2 regions of the Streptococcus sp. 544 genome follow, and region 2 is predicted to be linked to the other one. Evidence: riboswitches for the same ligand, from Rfam matches in the RefSeq annotation. Region 2 holds a riboswitch; the other holds the start of a gene.

Region 1 (9,189 bases), on a different contig from region 2:
CTGTACGATGGCGTTGGCGTAGAGCCTTGAGATCTTCTCGAGTCCAGCCTGCACGTTCTTCTAGATTGCGACGAAGGGCAGCAATCTTGACCTGATCTTTCTTGTCTTCATAAGAAAAACCAGCCCTCTCCAAGATACGAGTCGCCAAGGCATTGCCATCATGCAAAATCGCATAGAGGACGTGCTCCGTCCCTAGCACCTTAGCATGGACCACTGACGCTACATACTCTGCTTCGTCAAAAAGAACCTGCAAACGATGGGAGAACGGCAATTCCGTAAAGGTTTCATCCTGGCTATAGTCTGTTTCAGTCAGTTCCAAAGCGACCTCTTCTAAACGGTCCATCTCATATGGATAATCATTTAAAGTCGCCCCTGCCACACTATAACTGTGATTGGACATGGCAATCAACAAGTGCCAAGACTCTAGGTAACGAGCTCCAAAATGGCCAGCAACCATGTAGGCACTTTCGATACATTCATTCAATGCTTTTGAATAGTTCATCTTACTTCCCTTTTCTATCTACCTCTTGTATGACCTGTCGTAGCATGTTTGCTCGAACAACTGGAGCTTCTTCTCCTAGAACGCGATCCAAAGCTACTGCCACCAGCAAATTCATCTCCTGCTTGGTCATCAATTCCTGCTCAACCAAAAGCTGCAGAATATCCTCATAAATTTCTTGACTAACTCGCTCACCAATCGAGTAAAGCAGCTCCCTGAGCATTTCATGATGACTAGAAAACTCAATCCGTCCTATACGAATGTAGCCTCCGCCACCACGTTTACTTTCAACCAAGTAGCCTCTACTTTCAGTAAAGCGTGTCTTGATCACATAGTTAATCTGACTAGGGACAACCTGAAAGGTATCTGCCAACTGACTACGTTGTAACTCCACGATACCAGATTGATCTAAAATCGCCTTGATGTAGGCCTCAATATGATCCGATGTATTTTTAAATCTCATTACAAACCCACCTCTCTCTTTAAACCTTGACTATCTTTGACTATTATACCGAAATTTTCTCATTTTTAAAAGAAAAAGGGCGCTGGTAAAGGATAATCTTCACCAACTCCCTATTTTTCTACTTATCTAAGCCTAATTCTGCTAAGATTTGACGTTTGTAGGCAATCTTTTGAACTTCCTTGTCCTCACTTTCAGACCAATCTAGTTTAATTTCTGAAACAATTTGCCCAGGGCGATTTTTCAAAATATAGATGCGGTCGCTGAGACTGAGGGCCTCCTCGATACTATGCGTGATGATCAAGGTTGTTAGCTGCAACTGCTTGTGAATCTCAAGGTACCAAGCGTGTAGTTCCATCTTTGTCATCTCATCCAAGGCACTAAAGGCCTCATCTAAGAGAAAGAGCTTGTGCCCGAAAAGGTAAGTCCGGAGTAAGGCTACACGCTGGCGCATCCCACCACTGAGTTCATGAGGGTATTTATCTCTTACAGCTGTCAACTGGAAGGTCGCAAGAATGTCATCTGCGCGAGCAATAGCTTCTGCCTTATCCACCTTTTGAATCAAGAGGGGCAGAATGATATTACCAAGCACCGTCTTGTGCTCCAAGAGCAGATCCTTTTGCAACATATAACTCACGCGCCCCTTGGGATTTTCTTCACCATCAAGGACAATTCTCCCTGACTGAACTTCTAAAATCCCCGCAATTAAGTTGAAAAGCGTAGTCTTACCAACACCACTTGGGCCTAAGATAGAAACCACTTCTCCTGAAGTCACCTGCAGGTTAATGTCCTCTAAAATCCTCTCTTGACCATAGGCATAACTGACGTGTTCTAGTCTAATCTCTGTCATTATTTCACAAATTCGTTGGTGAAGCCTTTGTCTGTCAAGTCTTCTTTAAGGATACCATTTTCTTTATCCCATTTGTAGAAGGCATTCCAGCGAGCTGCATCAAATTGACCCCATTTTTCCTTGTCGCTTGCGTATTCTTTTGACAAGTATTTTTGAGATTCGATGACAAAGTCACGTTTTTCCTTGAGTTCAGGTGCATTTTTGATGAGGATATCAGCTGCTTCTTCTGGATGCTCCATAGCATATTGGTAACCTTTTTTGATAGCTTGGATGACTTTACGAGCTTCTTCTTTATTGTCTTTCAGATAGTCGTTGTTTGCGATGATAACTGGTGAATAGTAGTCAAACTCCTTGACATAGTCTTTCAAATACATGAAGTTAGCATCTACACCTTGAGATTTAGCAAGAATTCCATCCCAACCGTAGTAAATCCAAGCAGCGTCAAAGACACCATTGGCAATCGGTGTGATTGAGTTTGAGTCGTTGTTTGGTACTTTTTCAACTTTTTCAAAGTCCCCACCTTGTGATTCTACCAAGGTTTTCAACATAGCCAGTTCAGTTGGGTCATTCCAAGTTCCGTATTTCTTACCAACCAAGTCTTTTGGACTGCTTACATTGTCAGATTTACGAGAGATGATTCCTGATGTATTGTGTTCAACAATAGCTGCAACGGCAGTAATTCCTGCCCCTTTTTCCAATTTCTTAGCCATGTAGTCTTGGAAATACACTGCAAATGGTGCCTTACCATTGATAACCAAGTCAGAAGAACTTTCTTCTGGTGGCAATTTCAAATCAACATCCACTCCAGCTTCTTTGAAATAACCTTTTTCCTTGGCAACATAAAGCCCTGTGTGATTGGTATTTGGCGTCCAGTCTAGGATAAAGTCAATCTTCTTGAGTTCTGCCTCTTTGTTATCCTTAGAAGTAGTTCCTTGACCACAGGCCACAAGCACAACAGCTACAAGAGCTGTCACAAGCGTTAAAAACACTTTCCATGTTTTCTTCATTTTGATTTCCTCTTTTCTTTTTCAGAAACATTCTTATTCTAAGAACGTTTCCATTTAATAACATATTTCTCGCTGATATCGACCAACTTCATACCCAAAAGGCTGATAATCGATACCAGAATAATAATAGCAAACATGGTATCATACTGAAACAGTTTCTTGGACTGAATCATGTAGACACCTAGTCCTTCAAAGCCTCCCAACCACTCAGATACCACTGTTGTGATAAAGGCGTAGGAGACACTGACCCTCAGACCTGCATAAAAGTAGGGCAGGCTGACTGGAATTTTAAAATGCCACAGGATTTGCCAAGGCTTGGCCCGCATCAGACTAAACAAGGTCAACATATCCTTGTCACAATGCCTAAAACCGTCCAAAATGCTGACGATGATAGGAAAAGTTGTCGTCAAGATAATCAGGACAATCTTGGGCAGAATGCCATAACCTAGCCACAAGACCAAGATAGGAGCTATGGCAATGGTCGGGATAGTCTGAACAACCACCATCATAGGGTAAATCAGGTCATTGAGCCAAGTCAAACTGTCCATGAGTACAGCCATGAGACAGGCAATCAAGACTCCCAAAATTAGACCTAGCAAAGCCACTCTCAAGGTCGCCCAGCTATGGTGCCAGAGAAATTCTCTATCACGCACAAAAGACTGGAGGATCTCAAGAGGAGTTGGCAGGATAAACTTGGGGAGAAGTTTAAGAAAACCTGCTAACTGCCAGATTGACAAGACTCCCAGAAAGCCCAATAGACTAATGTGTCGTCTCAGTATACTTTTCAAGTTTCTCATCAATACTTAAAATCTCTCCTACATTTATTTTGACATTGGCAAAGACATTATCTGCCTCCTGCCCTGCCACTTCCAGCGCTTCTTTGAGAATACGCATGAGCTCATCAAACTCCCCTTCCAAGACCGTTTCAAATGGTGTCACCACCATGGTCACTTCTTGAGCTTGCAGGTAAGCAATGACCTGATCGATAACAGCTATCCGATCAATCCCCTGCGCTAGGGGTAAAACTTGCAAGGCAATGCTTGCTTTCATAAAAACCTCCTCTTCTCGTTTTCCTTTGACAAAAAGAAAAACCTTTACCATATATGGAAAAGGTCAAGAATAGACTAAGTATCGTTCCCTACGCTGGCATTACCCAGATCAGGTGCGGTCGAAGTTTAACACTTCCTCTCAGACTGTACACAGACTCCCATATATTATATAGATATATGATAGCGCAAAATAAGAAAAATGTCAAGGAAACTGCTTACAGAAAAGAGCAGGAAAAATTTCCTACTCCAATTTTCTATACTCGTTCTCCATCACTGTTTACTCTGTAGCCATCCACCGTCGTATTAACAGCTAAGACACCTGAAGAGTAAGAATAATACCACTTACCAGAAACTTGATACCAGCCTGTTTTCATTGCCCCTGAACTATCCAGATAATACCACGAGCCATTTTCCTTTAACCAGCCTATCTGCATTTCACCAGATGATTTCAAATAATACCAGCTAGATCCATCTTTCAACCATCCCGTTGATTTAGACCCATTTGATTTGAAATGATACCAACTACCATTTATTTTCTTCCAACCGACAGTCGATCCATTATTTGAGCTATAATTAGAGCTATTCCCTGATTGGTTCTGATAATTCTGTGAAGAAGTCACACCCTCTAACTGGATATAACGACGACTTCCGTTATAAGCCGTATAACTCAACCACTTGTAGCCGTCTTTTTCGAGAATTTGATCATAATGAACCTTCTCCCCAGGATAATAGTAATCAATCGCAGTTGCGCTAACTAATGGCTGATTTTTGATAGCAGACTTGCTCTTAAAATAATGTGTTCCTCCTGTTGAAGAAAGACTAGAATTACCTAGAGGATTTTTATTCACAGCCTCCAATTGAACATAACGATAGCTTCCGTTATAAGCTGTATAACTCAACCACTTGTAGCCGTCTTTTTCGAGAATTTGATCATAATGAACATTCTCCCCAGGATAATAGTAATCAATCGCAGTTGCGCTAGCTAGTGGCTGATTTTTGATAGCAGACTTAGACTTGAAATAATGTGTTCCTCCTGTTGAAACTGAGGTTTGACTATTCCCAACACTGCCACCAGCCAAATCTTTAAAATGAATAAATCCTGTCATCATATTTGCTTTTATACTTCGTTTATTATAGGCTTCTGTATAACCATAGTTATATTCCTCGATCTCAATCTGATCTCCCATTACATTTGACACCCAGGCAACATGCCCATAAGTTCCTGCAGTAGACCAAGCAATGGAGCCAATCGTCGGTGTATTATCTACACGATAGCCTTCACGACGAGCACGATGCCCCCATTCATTCGCATTTCCATAAGCCCTTGGAATCTCAAAACCATTGACATTACTCAAACGAAAGGCTGCAAAAGAAGTACACTGACGAGAATACATGCGCCACTGATCAATCTCCTGGCTCCCATTTTTATAATGAACAGGATAATCATCCCCACGCGCAATCGATCCATTTCCTCCAGAATAGGCATATACACTATCACTCGCTGCTAACATCAATCCTACTACTAAAAAAGGAACAACCTTTTTAGCTGATTTTCTGAAAGAAAACCTTGTCTCTGTTACTTTAAACGGTAAAATTTTCATTCTTCCTCCTTGAAAATAATATAAATCGAAGATTACCTTCACTTAAACTATTCGGAGAAAAAAGAAAAAGTGAGAAAATTTCTCACTTTAGTCCAGATAATGAATTAGATTTTTTTCTGTAAGGATATCTGAGTAAGTAAAGGATTCAACGTAAACATTAGCCTGTTTATCTCCTTCCACATTCCCAAATTCCACAATAAATAGGGATGGATAAACTTCAATTAACTTACCCAATCTATTTTTTTGACGCTTACGCCCATTTTCCAAGGTCATTTCAATTACATGACCCTCATGTGCCTTGATTTCCTCTTTGATTTTTTTCATCTTAGCTACATCTGTAAATGCATCTGTCATTTTATGCCTCCCTTTTTGAGATACTTGAAAATTTATTGTATTCTTTTTGGAAAATCAATTCCACTGTTCCACGAGCTCCACTACGGTTTTTCTCGATAATAACTTCCACCTTATTATTTGGGATACCGTCCTCTTCTTCACCACCACGCTCATAGTAATCGTCACGATAGAGAAAAGCTACGATATCAGCATCTTGCTCAATAGACCCAGATTCACGAATATCAGACAAGACTGGTCTTTTATCCTGACGTTGTTCTACACCACGAGAAAGCTGACTTAGAGCAATTACTGGAACTTTCAGTTCTTTTGCTAGGATTTTCAACTGACGTGAAATTTCTGAAACTTCTTGTTGGCGGTTTTCTCGCCCAGTTCCCGTGATAAGCTGCAAGTAATCTATCAAAATCAAACCAAGATTACCCGTTTCTTGAGCAAGTTTGCGTGAGCGAGAACGAATTTCCGTGATTCGAATCCCTGGCGTATCATCGATATAGATACTCGCGTTGGCTAGATTCCCTTGAGCAATGGTATACTTTTGCCATTCCTCATCAGTCAATTGCCCCGTACGGATAGAATGGGATTCCACCAAACCTTCTGCCGCCAACATACGATCCACTAGACTTTCCGCACCCATTTCCAGTGAAAAAATAGCAACCGTTTTGTCCAACTTGGTCCCAATATTCTGAGCAATATTCAAGGCAAAGGCTGTCTTACCAACCGCCGGACGAGCTGCTAAGATAATCAACTCCTCCTCATGAAGACCAGTCGTCATATGATCTAAATCACGATAGCCTGTCGCAATACCTGTAATATCAGTCGTTTGCTGCGAGCGAGCTTCCAGATTTCCAAAGTTGATATTCAACACATCTCGAATGTTCTTAAATCCACTTCGATTAGCATTTTCACTGACATCAATCAGGCCTTTTTCTGCCTGAGCAATGATTTCATCAGCTGGTTGCGAAGCCTCGTAAGCTTGATTGACAGACTCTGTCAACTTGGAGATTAATCGCCGTAGCATTGCTTTTTCTGCAACAATCTTAGCATAGTACTCCGCATTAGCAGAAGTTGGCACAGAATTGACAATCTCAACCAAGTAAGACAAGCCACCAATATTCTGTAAATCACCTTGATTATCAAGAATGGTACGAACCGTTGTTGCATCTATAGCATCGCCACGATCGGATAAATCAACCATAGCTTGGAAAATCAAACGATGGGCATACTTAAAAAAGTCCCGAGACTCAATATATTCTCGCACAAAAACAAGTTTACTCTCATCAATAAAGATAGCCCCCAAAACAGATTGCTCAGCTAAGATATCTTGAGGTTGTACTCGTAACTCTTCTACTTCTGCCATCAGACTTCCCTTCCTTTTACAATCTTGTCAAGAAGGTGTAAACTTATCCTTCTTTCACACGAAGATTGATTACACTTGTGATATCTTGATAGATTTTCACTGGCACATCAATCAAACCAACCGCTCGAATCGGAGCTTGTACTTGAATATGACGTTTATCAATCTTAATTCCAAATTGCTTTTGCAATTCTTCTGCAATCTTCTTATTGGTAATAGAACCAAAGGTACGACCATCTGGACCAACTTTTTCAACAAATTCTACAACCGTTTCTTCTGCTTCAAGTTGGGCTTTAATTGCTTTTGCTTCTGCAATCATCTCAGCGTGAGCTTTCTCTTCGGATTTTTGTTTACCACGAAGTTCACCTACAGCTTGAGCAGTCGCTTCTTTTGCTAGGTTCTTTTTGATAAGAAAGTTTTGCGCATACCCTGTTGGTACTTCCTTAATTTCGCCTTTTTTACCTTTTCCTTTAACATCTGCTAAAAAGATTACTTTCATTCTTCTTTCTCCTTTTCCTTTATTTCATTTAATACAATTTCTGTCAGTTTTTCACCTGCTTCCGACAAGGTTAAATCCTTAATTTGAGCTGCTGCCAAATTAAAGTGACCTCCACCGCCTAACTCTTCCATAATCCGTTGTACATTCAGTTTACTACGACTTCGAGCTGAGATAGAGATAAATCCTTGTGTATTTTTCGCAAGAACAAAACTCGCTTCAATACCTGACATAGCTAACATGGCATCTGCTGCCTTACTAATAACAACTGTATCATAGCATTTCGTGTCCTTAGCCTCTGCTATTAGTACATCTGAACCTAATTTACGCCCCTGTAAAATCAGTTCATTGACCTCACGATATTCTTCAAAATCTGTCGCAGCGATTTCTTGGATAGCAATACTATCACTTCCTCTCGTTCTGAGATAGCTAGCAACATCAAATGTCCGACTAGTCACTCGTGAGGTGAAATTTTTAGTATCCAGCATCATACCAGCCATCAAGACACTTGCTTGCATACGACTCAAACGATTTTTCTTAGAATTCTGGAACTGAATCAATTCCGTTACCAACTCACTGGCACTGCTTGCACCACTTTCGATATAAGTGATGACTGCATTATCTGGAAAATCCTGATCCCTTCTATGGTGGTCAATAACGATGGTCTGTGTAAACAAATCATAAAATTCTTTTGATAATGTTAAGGCTGTCTTTGAATGGTCTACAAGAATCAACAAAGAACGATTGGTCACCATCCCCATTGCATCCTTAACAGACAACAACTTCGTAACTCCTTCTTTTTCTAAGAATGAAACAGCACGTTCAATATCTGGAGACATTTGTTCTTCATCATAAAGAGCATAGCTATTTTCAATCACATTGCTGGCGAACAACTGCATACCTACAGCAGAGCCCAAGGCATCCATATCTAAATTTCTATGCCCAACTACAAACACTTGATCCACACTACGAATCTTATCAGATATGGCTGTCATCATTGATCGAGTACGGGTACGAGTGCGCTTGATGGACGCAGCCGACCCACCGCCAAAGTAGACTGGATTTTTCGTTTCATCATTCTCCTTGACAACCACCTGGTCGCCACCACGTACTTCAGCCAAGTTCAAGTTGAGCAAAGCAACTTTCCCTATTTCATCATGATTTCCATCGCCATAAGAAAATCCCATACTTAAGGTCAAGGGCAACTGTCTCTGTTTCGACTCTTCTCTGAAAGCATCAATAACAGAAAATTTATCATTCATCAAGCCCTCAAGCACCGTGTAGTCAGTAAATAGATAAAATCGATCCATACTTACCCGACGAGAAAACATCATGTATTTTTCTGAAAACTCTGATATAAAATTAGCTACAAAACTATTGATTTGACTAATATCTGACTCAGAAGTTGCATCCTCCAAATCATCATAATTATCCACAGATACAATTCCAATCACTGGTCGACTCGTTACTAACTCATCTGTTATGGCTTGCTCCCTGGATACATCTACAAAATACAAAACAC
Region 2 (9,189 bases):
TGTCATTATTTTTGTCAGTGGATTGTGGAGGAGAGAAATCAAGGAAGAAGTTTTCTGATCATTAGCCATCGTTTGGATCCCTTGATCTCTGTGGTTGATTATTGGATTGAGATGACTAGTCAGGGTCTCAGTCATGTGAAAGCAGTGACAATTACCAAACCACTCACATCTCAGAGTAGCAATACCCAAGGGGAGGTGAGATAGTATGGTCAAAGTAGCAACCCAGACACCGATTATCAGTCTCTTTTTGCTGATTTTATCCTTGGAAACATCTTTCATTCCTTCGATTGCTCTTAATCTCTCGGTAGTTGCATTTTGTATTCTCTTTATGCTCTATTACCGTAGATTTAAAGTATTGGCTTGGATGATTCTGCTTGCCATTTTGCCATCCTTTGCCAACTACTGGGCAGTTCAGTTACATGGAGATGCTTCGCAGGCAGTCATACTTGGAACGAGGGCCTTTGTTACCGTTTGTATTGGTCTTGTCTTTGTTTCCTCTATTTCCCTAAAAGAGCTTCTTTTATACTTGGCTCAAAAGGGGCTATCACGGTCTTGGGCTTATGCCTTGATTGTGGTATTCAATTCCTTCCCCCTCATTCAGCAAGAAATCAAGTCCCTAAAAGAAGCTTGCCTATTACGTGGTCAAGAACTGCATTTTTGGTCGCCCTTGATTTACAGCAAGGTTCTGATGACAGTCTTTAGGTGGCGCCATCTTTACCTGAGAGCCCTGTCGGCGCATGGATATGACGAACATGCACAGGTGGAGGATCGCTATCGGACTTTTTATATTCCTCAAAGGACACTATTCATCTACCTGCTGTTCTTTTTATTGCTTCAAACCAGTCTATTTTTATAAAGGAGTTATTATGGAATTTACAGATATTGCGATGGAATTATCAAAGGAAGCTTGGCAGGCTTCCTTTCATCACCCCTTTGTATTACAGTTACAAGAGGGAAATTTAGACCCTGCCATTTTCCGCTATTACCTGATTCAGGATGCCTACTATCTGAAGGCCTTCTCAGAAGCCTATCACCTCTTGGCTGATAAGACTTCAAACCAAGAGATGAAAAGACTCTTGAAACAAAATGCTCAGAGTCTAGTGGAGGGTGAGTTATTTATCCGCCAACAATTTTTCAAGGAATTGGAAATCAGCGATCAGGAAATGGAGCAACATCCAATCGCTCCAACCTGTTATCATTACATTTCTCATATTTATCGGCAATTTGCAGAGCCAAACTTGGGCATTGCTTTTGCGAGCTTGCTGCCTTGTCCTTGGCTATATCATGATATAGGCAAATCACTTAATCTTAAACCATCACCAAATCCTCTCTACCAACAATGGATTGAAACTTATATTACGGATGAGTTAGAGCAGCAGATCAGAGAGGAGGGAGCATTGGTCAATCAGCTCTATCGCGAAAGTGATGATACAGACAAGCAAAAAATGTTAGATGCCTTCCACATCAGTGTTCACATGGAAGCTAAGTTTTGGGAAATGGCTTACCAACACCAGACATGGAAGAGCGATTTACAGTCTTTAGAAACAGGAGAAGAATAGAAACATGAGAAAGCACCAATTACAAGTTCACAAATTAACCATTTTATCCATGATGATTGCCCTTGATGTAGTCCTTACGCCTATCTTTCGGATTGAGGGAATGGCACCGATGTCCAGTGTAGTCAATATTCTAGCAGGAATCATGATGGGACCTGTTTATGCCTTGGCCATGGCTACAGTCACAGCCTTTATCCGTATGACGACTCAAGGGATTCCTCCTTTAGCTCTCACAGGAGCGACTTTTGGAGCCCTCCTTGCAGGTCTCTTTTATAAGTATGGTCGAAAATTTTATTTTTCTGCCTTGGGAGAAATTTTGGGAACAGGTATTATTGGTTCTATTGTTTCCTATCCTGTTATGGTACTCTTTACAGGATCAGCTGCAAAGCTTAGCTGGTTTATCTATACTCCTCGATTTTTCGGAGCAACCTTGATTGGTACAGCGATTTCCTTTATTGCCTTTCGATTTTTAATCAAGCAGGAATTCTTTAAAAAAGTGCAAGGATATTTCTTTGGTGAAAGGATAGACTGATGCAGGCATTGACAAATCCTTTTCCTCTGGAAACGACTTCCCTAATTCACTGTATTACCAATGAGATTTCTTGTGAGATGCTAGCAAATGGGATTTTGGCTTTGGGATGTAAACCAGTTATGGCAGATGATTCCCGTGAGGTTCTTGATTTTACTAAGCAAAGCCAGGCACTCTTCATCAATTTGGGGCATTTGTCAGCTGAGAAGGAAAAAGCAATCCGTATGGCAGCTTCTTATGCAGCTCAAGTTTGTCTCCCAATGGTAGTAGATGCGGTTGGCGTAACAGCTTCAGTCATTCGTAAGAGCTTAGTTAAAGACCTTTTAGACAATAGCCCTACGGTCCTTAAAGGAAATATGTCAGAAATTCGAAGTCTTGTTGGCTTAAAACACCACGGCGTTGGGGTCGATGCGAGTGCTAAAGACCAAGAAACTGAGGATTTACTTCAAGTCTTGAAAGACTGGTGTCAGCTTTATCCTGGTATGTCATTCTTAGTTACTGGCCCCAAGGATCTCATCGTTTCGAAGAATCAAGTTGCTGTATTGGAGAATGGCTGTGCAGAATTAGACTGGATAACAGGGACAGGAGATTTGGTTGGAGCCTTAACAGCCGTTTTTCTCAGCCAAGGAAAGACTGGTTTTGAAGCTTCTTGCCTAGCAGTCTCTTATCTCAATATTGCTGCTGAGAGAATAGTTGTTCAAGGAATGGGATTGGAAGAATTTCGTTACCAAGTACTCAATCAGCTTTCGCTTCTAAGAAGAGATGAAAACTGGCTAGATGCCATCAAAGGAGATATTTATGAATAGAGAAGCACTTAGACTATATCTGGTAACCAATCGCTACCAAGATTCTGTGGAAAGCTTTCTTGAAAAGGTTGAGACGGCTTGCCGTTCAGGGGTTACCATAGTCCAATTGCGAGAAAAAAATCTCACAACCAAACAATATTATCAACTGGCAAAACAAGTCAAGGAAATAACAGATGGCTATCAGGTACCCTTGATAATCGATGATCGGTTGGATGTTTGTCTTGCGGTTGATGCAGCAGGTCTGCATATCGGAGACGATGAATTACCCGTTTCGGTTGCCCGACAAGTCTTGGGTCCTGAAAAAATCCTTGGTGTCACCGCTAAAACAATAAAAAGAGCTCTGGAAGCGGAGAAATCAGGTGCAGATTACTTGGGGACAGGAGCCATTTTCCCAACCACCACCAAGGAAAATGCGCCCATCACTCTGATATCGACCTTGAAAACAATTTGCCAAACGGTTGCCATTCCAGTAGTTGCTATTGGCGGCTTGACTTCAGAGAACATTGACCAGCTTATGGGCACTGGCATAGTTGGAGTAGCTGTAGTGCGTGATTTGATGCAGGCAGAAGATATTGAGGCAAAAACGCAAGCCTTTTTAACAAAGTTGCATGACATTATTTCCTAACTAATACTCAATGAAAATCAAAGAGGAAGTTAGCCTCAGGTTGCTCAAAGCCCTGCCTTGAGGTTTTAGATAAGACTGACGAAGTCAGCTCAAAACAGTATTTTGAGGTTGCAGATGGAAGCTGACGTAGTTTGAAGAGATTTTCGAAGAGTATAAAAACTCTCTAATTCCCTTAAAGTGGGAACTAGAGAGTTTTTTTCTTAATCTTTAAAAGTTGTATGGTTGACTGGGCCAGAACCATGACCAAGTTGAGGAGCGTCTTGAATAGCTTTTGTGATAAAGGCCTTGGCCTTATCAACTGCCTGATAAAGGCTTTTTCCCTTGGCTAGTTCAGCCGTAATCACTGCAGCAAAGGTACATCCAGTACCATGGGTGTGACAGGTTTGAATTCTTGGACTTTCCCAGACAAATTGCTCATCCTTGGTAAAGAGGAAGTCTTTGGCACCGCCTTCGAGATGACCACCTTTGATGACTACAGACTGAGGACCAAATTCTTTTAAAATCAGGCGACCAGCACGCTGCATGTCTTCAGGATCATGGATTGAAAAACCAACAATCTCTTCTGCCTCAGGAAGATTTGGCGTAATAATCGTTGCTAGAGGTAGTAAGTTTGTTTTGAGATAGTCTCTAGCAACTGAGTCGATCAAGGCATCTCCACTTGTAGCAACCATAACAGGATCAAGGACATAGGGACAATCCAGTTTTTTAAGATAGGGTTGGATGATTTCCATGATTTCAGTAGTTGCCAACATTCCAGTTTTTACAGCCTGAGGTGGAATATCCGAAAAGACACTGTCCAATTGGGCTTTCAACATTTGAGGAGAAACGTGCTCAATCAATTGAACGCCTCTGGTATTTTGAGCAACAAGGCTAGTCACAACGGCCATTCCATAGACATCTCTCGCTTGGAACGACTTTAAATCAGCCATAATGCCAGCACCACCACTAGGGTCAGTCCCTGCAATGGTCAGAGCAACGGGTAAATAAGTCATCTAAAACCTCCCAACCAACTGAAGTTTGTATTCTTAAGAACAAGCTAATCTGTTTCAGGAAGGCAATAGAAGACTGCTAGTCCCCATTATCATTTCCACTTCCATCAGCTAGCATTACCTAGATTGAGTCAAAGGGATCTAACAGTCGTTAATCTCAGCTTTACGCACCCCTAGTGGTTGTTTTCTTTTTTTCTTTAGTATAGCATATTTTTATTGTTTATATAGTAATATTTGACTGCAAATCGTTTTTCAAATGATTAAAATTCTATTTTTCAAAGAAAAGATTGATTTTATAATTGACAAATGTAGATTTTGAGAGTATACTAATAACTGTAATCGACAAATGTAGATTTAGGAGGTGTGATTATGCAGATTTCAGATGCAGAATGGCAGGTCATGAAGATTATTTGGATGCAAGGAGAGCAGACCAGTACGGATTTGATCAGGGTTCTGGCGGAGCGGTTCGACTGGTCCAAGTCAACCATTCAAACTCTTTTGGCTCGTTTGGTTGAGAAAGAGTGCCTGACTCGGAAAAAAGAAGGCAAGTCCTTTGTCTATTCAGCCCTTTTAACTTTGGACCAAAGTCGAGACTTGCTTGTCCAAGATATTAAAGATAAAGTTTGTTCCCGTAGGATTAAGAACTTGTTGGCTGATTTGATTGCTGAATGTGATTTTACTCAGGCTGACTTAGAAGACTTGGAAGCTGTGATTTCAGAGAAGAAATCAAGCGCTGTAACAGAAGTAAAATGTAATTGTATGTAAAGGAGACGTCATGTTAAATAGTATTGTAACCATTATTTGTATTGCCCTTATCGCGTTTATCTTGTTTTGGTTTTTCAAAAAGCCTGAAAAATCTGGACAAAAGGCCCAGCAAAAAAACGGCTACCAAGAGATTCGAGTGGAGGTCATGGGGGGCTATACGCCTGAGTTGATTATCCTCAAGAAATCAGTGCCAGCCCGCATTGTCTTTGACCGTAAGGACCCTTCACCCTGTCTGGACCAAATTGTTTTTCCAGATTTTGGTGTACATGCGGACCTGCCTATGGGGGAAGAGTATGTAGTGGAAATCACGCCTGAGCAGGCTGGAGAGTATGGTTTCTCTTGTGGCATGAATATGATGCACGGTAAGATGATTGTAGAATAGGAGAATGATATGACTGAAATTGTAAAAGCAAGTCTTGAAAATGGTGTTCAAAAAATCCGTATCACGGCAGACAAAGGCTACCATCCAGCCCACATTCAACTGCAAAAAGGAGTTCCTGCTGAGATCACCTTTCACCGTGTGACACCTTCAAACTGTTATAAGGAAATTCTGTTTGAAGAAGAAGACATCTTGGAACCAATCGGCGTAGACGAAGAGAAAACAATTCGTTTTACCCCTCAAGAAATAGGTCAACATGAATTTTCTTGTGGCATGAAGATGCAAAAGGGGAGTTATACCGTGGTTGAGAAGACTCGAAAATCTCTATCACTTTTACAGCGTTTTTGGATTACTAGTATCTTTACTGTGCCTCTTGTGATTCTCATGATTGGGATGTCGACAGGAGGAATTAGTCATCAAGTCATGCGTTGGGGAAGCTTTTTAGCGACAACACCGATTATGCTAGTAGCAGGTGGTCCTTATATCCAAAGTGCTTGGGCTAGTTTTAAAAAGCACAATGCCAACATGGATACCTTGGTTGCTCTTGGAACCCTAGTGGCCTATTTCTATAGCTTAGTTGCCCTCTTCGCTGGTCTCCCCGTTTACTTTGAAAGTGCTGCCTTTATCTTCTTCTTCGTTCTTATGGGAGCCGTTTTTGAGGAGAAAATGCGGAAAAATACGTCCCAAGCTGTGGAGAAATTACTGGACTTGCAGGCTAAAACTGCAGAAGTCTTGCGTGAGGATCACTATGTTCAAGTTCCTTTGGAACAAGTCAAGGTAGGTGACCTGATTCGAGTGCGTCCCGGTGAAAAGATTGCGGTTGATGGGGTTGTAGTCGAAGGTGTGTCCAGTATTGATGAGTCTATGGTGACAGGTGAGAGTCTGCCTGTGGACAAGACAGTTGGAGATACTGTCATTGGCTCAACCATCAATAATAGCGGAACACTTGTTTTTAGAGCAGAAAAAGTTGGTTCAGAAACTGTTTTGGCTCAGATTGTCGATTTTGTGAAGAAAGCTCAGACAAGTCGTGCGCCGATTCAGGACTTGACGGATAAAATTTCAGGCATTTTTGTCCCAGCAGTTGTCATTTTAGGAATCGTGACCTTTTGGGTTTGGTTCGTCTTGCTCAGGGATAGTGTAGTCGTGCTTGGAGCGAGTTTTGTGTCTTCTCTTCTCTATGGGGTGGCGGTTTTGATTATCGCCTGTCCTTGTGCCTTGGGACTGGCAACACCGACAGCCCTTATGGTAGGGACAGGACGCAGTGCCAAGATGGGAGTTCTTCTCAAAAATGGAATGGTTCTACAGGAAATCCAGAAAGTTCAAACGATTGTCTTTGATAAGACTGGGACTTTGACGGAAGGGAAGCCTGTGGTAACAGATATCATCGGCGACGAAGTAGAAGTGCTTGGATTGGCAGCTTCCTTGGAAGAAGCTTCTCAACACCCACTGGCTGAGGCCATTGTCCAGCGAGCGACTGAAATTGGACTTGAGCTTCATACTGTGGAAAATTTCCAAGCCTTGCACGGAAAAGGTGTCTCAGGGCAAATCAATGGAAAACAAGTTCTGCTTGGAAATGCTAAAATGCTGGATGGTCTGAACATTTCAAGCACTTATCAGGAAAAACTAGAAGAACTGGAAAAAGAAGCTAAGACAGTTGTGTTCTTGGCTGTGGACAATGAAATCAAAGGCTTGCTTGCTCTGCAAGATATTCCCAAGGAAAATGCCAAGCTAGCCATCAGTCAGTTGAAAAAACGTGGTCTTAAAACAGTCATGCTGACAGGAGACAATGCAGGTGTGGCGCGTGCTATTGCGGATCAGATCGGAATCGAAGAGGTCATTGCAGGTGTATTACCAGAAGAAAAAGCCCATGAAATCCATAAACTACAAGCGACTGGAAAAGTAGCCTTTGTTGGTGACGGTATCAATGACGCTCCTGCCCTCAGTGTAGCGGATGTGGGGATTGCCATGGGAGCTGGAACAGATATCGCCATCGAGTCAGCGGATTTGGTGTTGACAACCAATAACCTCTTAGGAGTGGTTCGTGCCTTTGACATGAGTAAGAAAACCTTTCATCGAATTCTGCTCAATCTTTTCTGGGCTTTTATCTACAATGTTGTCGGAATTCCGATTGCAGCAGGAATCTTTTCAGGTGTTGGACTGGCTCTCAATCCAGAATTGGCAGGTCTAGCCATGGCCTTTAGTTCTGTATCCGTTCTGACCAGTTCCCTTCTCTTAAACTTTAGTAAAATAGACTAAAAGTAATGACTAGATTTCTTTGTTATAAAACAGGAATGGCAGCATTTTCAAAACTGTATTAGAATAGAGAATAGAGAGTTTTGAGCAGATTTTTAGAAAAGTCAGCATAAATATGATACAGTGGAATAGTAAAAGTTTGGAGAACGTTTCCAATTCTATGTAATCGTATTCTCCAAGTCTAAAAAAATTGAAGGAGAGTTATCACTATGACTCAAGGGAAAATTACTGCATCTGCAGCAATGCTTAACGTATTGAAAACATGGGGCGTAGACACAATCTACGGTATCCCATCAGGAACACTCAGCTCATTGATGGACGCTTTGGCTGAAGAAAAAGATATCCGCTTCTTGCAAGTTCGCCACGAAGAAACAGGTGCTCTTGCAGCGGTTATGCAAGCTAAATTCGGTGGCTCAATCGGGGTTGCAGTTGGTTCAGGTGGTCCAGGTGCGACTCACTTGATTAACGGTGTTTACGATGCAGCTATGGATAACACTCCATTCCTAGCAATCCTTGGATCACGTCCAGTTAACGAACTCAACATGGATGCTTTCCAAGAATTGAACCAAAACCCAATGTACAACGGTATCGCTGTTTACAACAAACGTGTAGCTTACGCTGAGCAATTGCCAAAAGTAATCGACGAAGCTTGCCGTGCTGCAGTTTCTAAAAAAGGTCCAGCTGTTGTTGAAATCCCAGTAAACTTCGGTTTCCAAGAAATCGACGAAAACTCATACTATGGATCAGGTTCATACGAGCGTTCATTTATCGCTCCTGCTTTGAACGAAGTTGAAATCGACAAAGCTGTTGAAATCTTGAACAATGCTGAACGTCCAGTTATCTATGCTGGTTACGGTGGTGTTAAAGCTGGTGAAGTGATTACTGAATTGTCACGTAAAATCAAAGCACCAATCATCACAACTGGTAAAAACTTTGAAGCTTTCGAATGGAACTATGAAGGTTTGACAGGTTCTGCTTACCGTGTTGGTTGGAAACCAGCCAACGAAGTGGTCTTTGAAGCAGACACAGTTCTTTTCCTTGGTTCAAACTTCCCATTTGCTGAAGTTTACGAAGCATTCAAGAACACTGAAAAATTCATCCAAGTCGATATTGACCCTTACAAACTTGGTAAACGTCACGCCCTTGACGCTTCAATCCTTGGTGATGCAGGCCAAGCAGCCAAAGCTATCCTTGACAAAGTGAACCCAGTTGAATCTACTCCATGGTGGCGTGCAAACGTTAAGAACAACCAAAACTGGCGTGATTACATGAACAAACTCGAAGGTA

The links. Region 2 has a riboswitch for thiamine pyrophosphate ahead of thiD (bifunctional hydroxymethylpyrimidine kinase/phosphomethylpyrimidine kinase). Riboswitches for the same ligand answer to the same signal wherever they lie in the genome.
Region 1: another riboswitch for thiamine pyrophosphate. It lies ahead of HT728_RS05835 (thiamine-binding protein); the one in region 2 lies ahead of thiD (bifunctional hydroxymethylpyrimidine kinase/phosphomethylpyrimidine kinase).

What each region holds. Positions count from the first base shown of each region.
Region 1 covers NZ_VMMU01000010.1:64,076-73,264, forward strand. The annotation lists gene HT728_RS05810 (ATP-dependent Clp protease ATP-binding subunit) at 1-502, opposite strand, end outside; gene HT728_RS05815 (CtsR family transcriptional regulator) at 504-962, opposite strand; gene HT728_RS05820 (ABC transporter ATP-binding protein) at 1,081-1,809, opposite strand; gene HT728_RS05825 (ABC transporter substrate-binding protein) at 1,809-2,816, opposite strand; gene HT728_RS05830 (ABC transporter permease) at 2,855-3,613, opposite strand; gene HT728_RS05835 (thiamine-binding protein) at 3,576-3,866, opposite strand; TPP riboswitch at 3,935-4,037, opposite strand; gene cbpD (choline binding-anchored murein hydrolase CbpD) at 4,120-5,466, opposite strand; gene HT728_RS05845 (Veg family protein) at 5,554-5,820, opposite strand; gene dnaB (replicative DNA helicase) at 5,822-7,174, opposite strand; gene rplI (50S ribosomal protein L9) at 7,218-7,670, opposite strand; gene HT728_RS05860 (DHH family phosphoesterase) at 7,667-9,189, opposite strand, start outside.
Region 2 covers NZ_VMMU01000006.1:63,528-72,716, forward strand. The annotation lists gene HT728_RS02955 (ABC transporter ATP-binding protein) at 1-204, shown strand, start outside; gene HT728_RS02960 (energy-coupling factor transporter transmembrane component T) at 206-856, shown strand; gene tenA (thiaminase II) at 867-1,559, shown strand; gene thiW (energy coupling factor transporter S component ThiW) at 1,564-2,088, shown strand; gene HT728_RS02975 (hydroxyethylthiazole kinase) at 2,088-2,891, shown strand; gene thiE (thiamine phosphate synthase) at 2,884-3,516, shown strand; gene thiD (bifunctional hydroxymethylpyrimidine kinase/phosphomethylpyrimidine kinase) at 3,717-4,508, opposite strand; TPP riboswitch at 4,592-4,690, opposite strand; gene HT728_RS02990 (CopY/TcrY family copper transport repressor) at 4,875-5,270, shown strand; gene HT728_RS02995 (cupredoxin domain-containing protein) at 5,281-5,652, shown strand; gene HT728_RS03000 (heavy metal translocating P-type ATPase) at 5,662-7,905, shown strand; gene spxB (pyruvate oxidase) at 8,112-9,189, shown strand, end outside.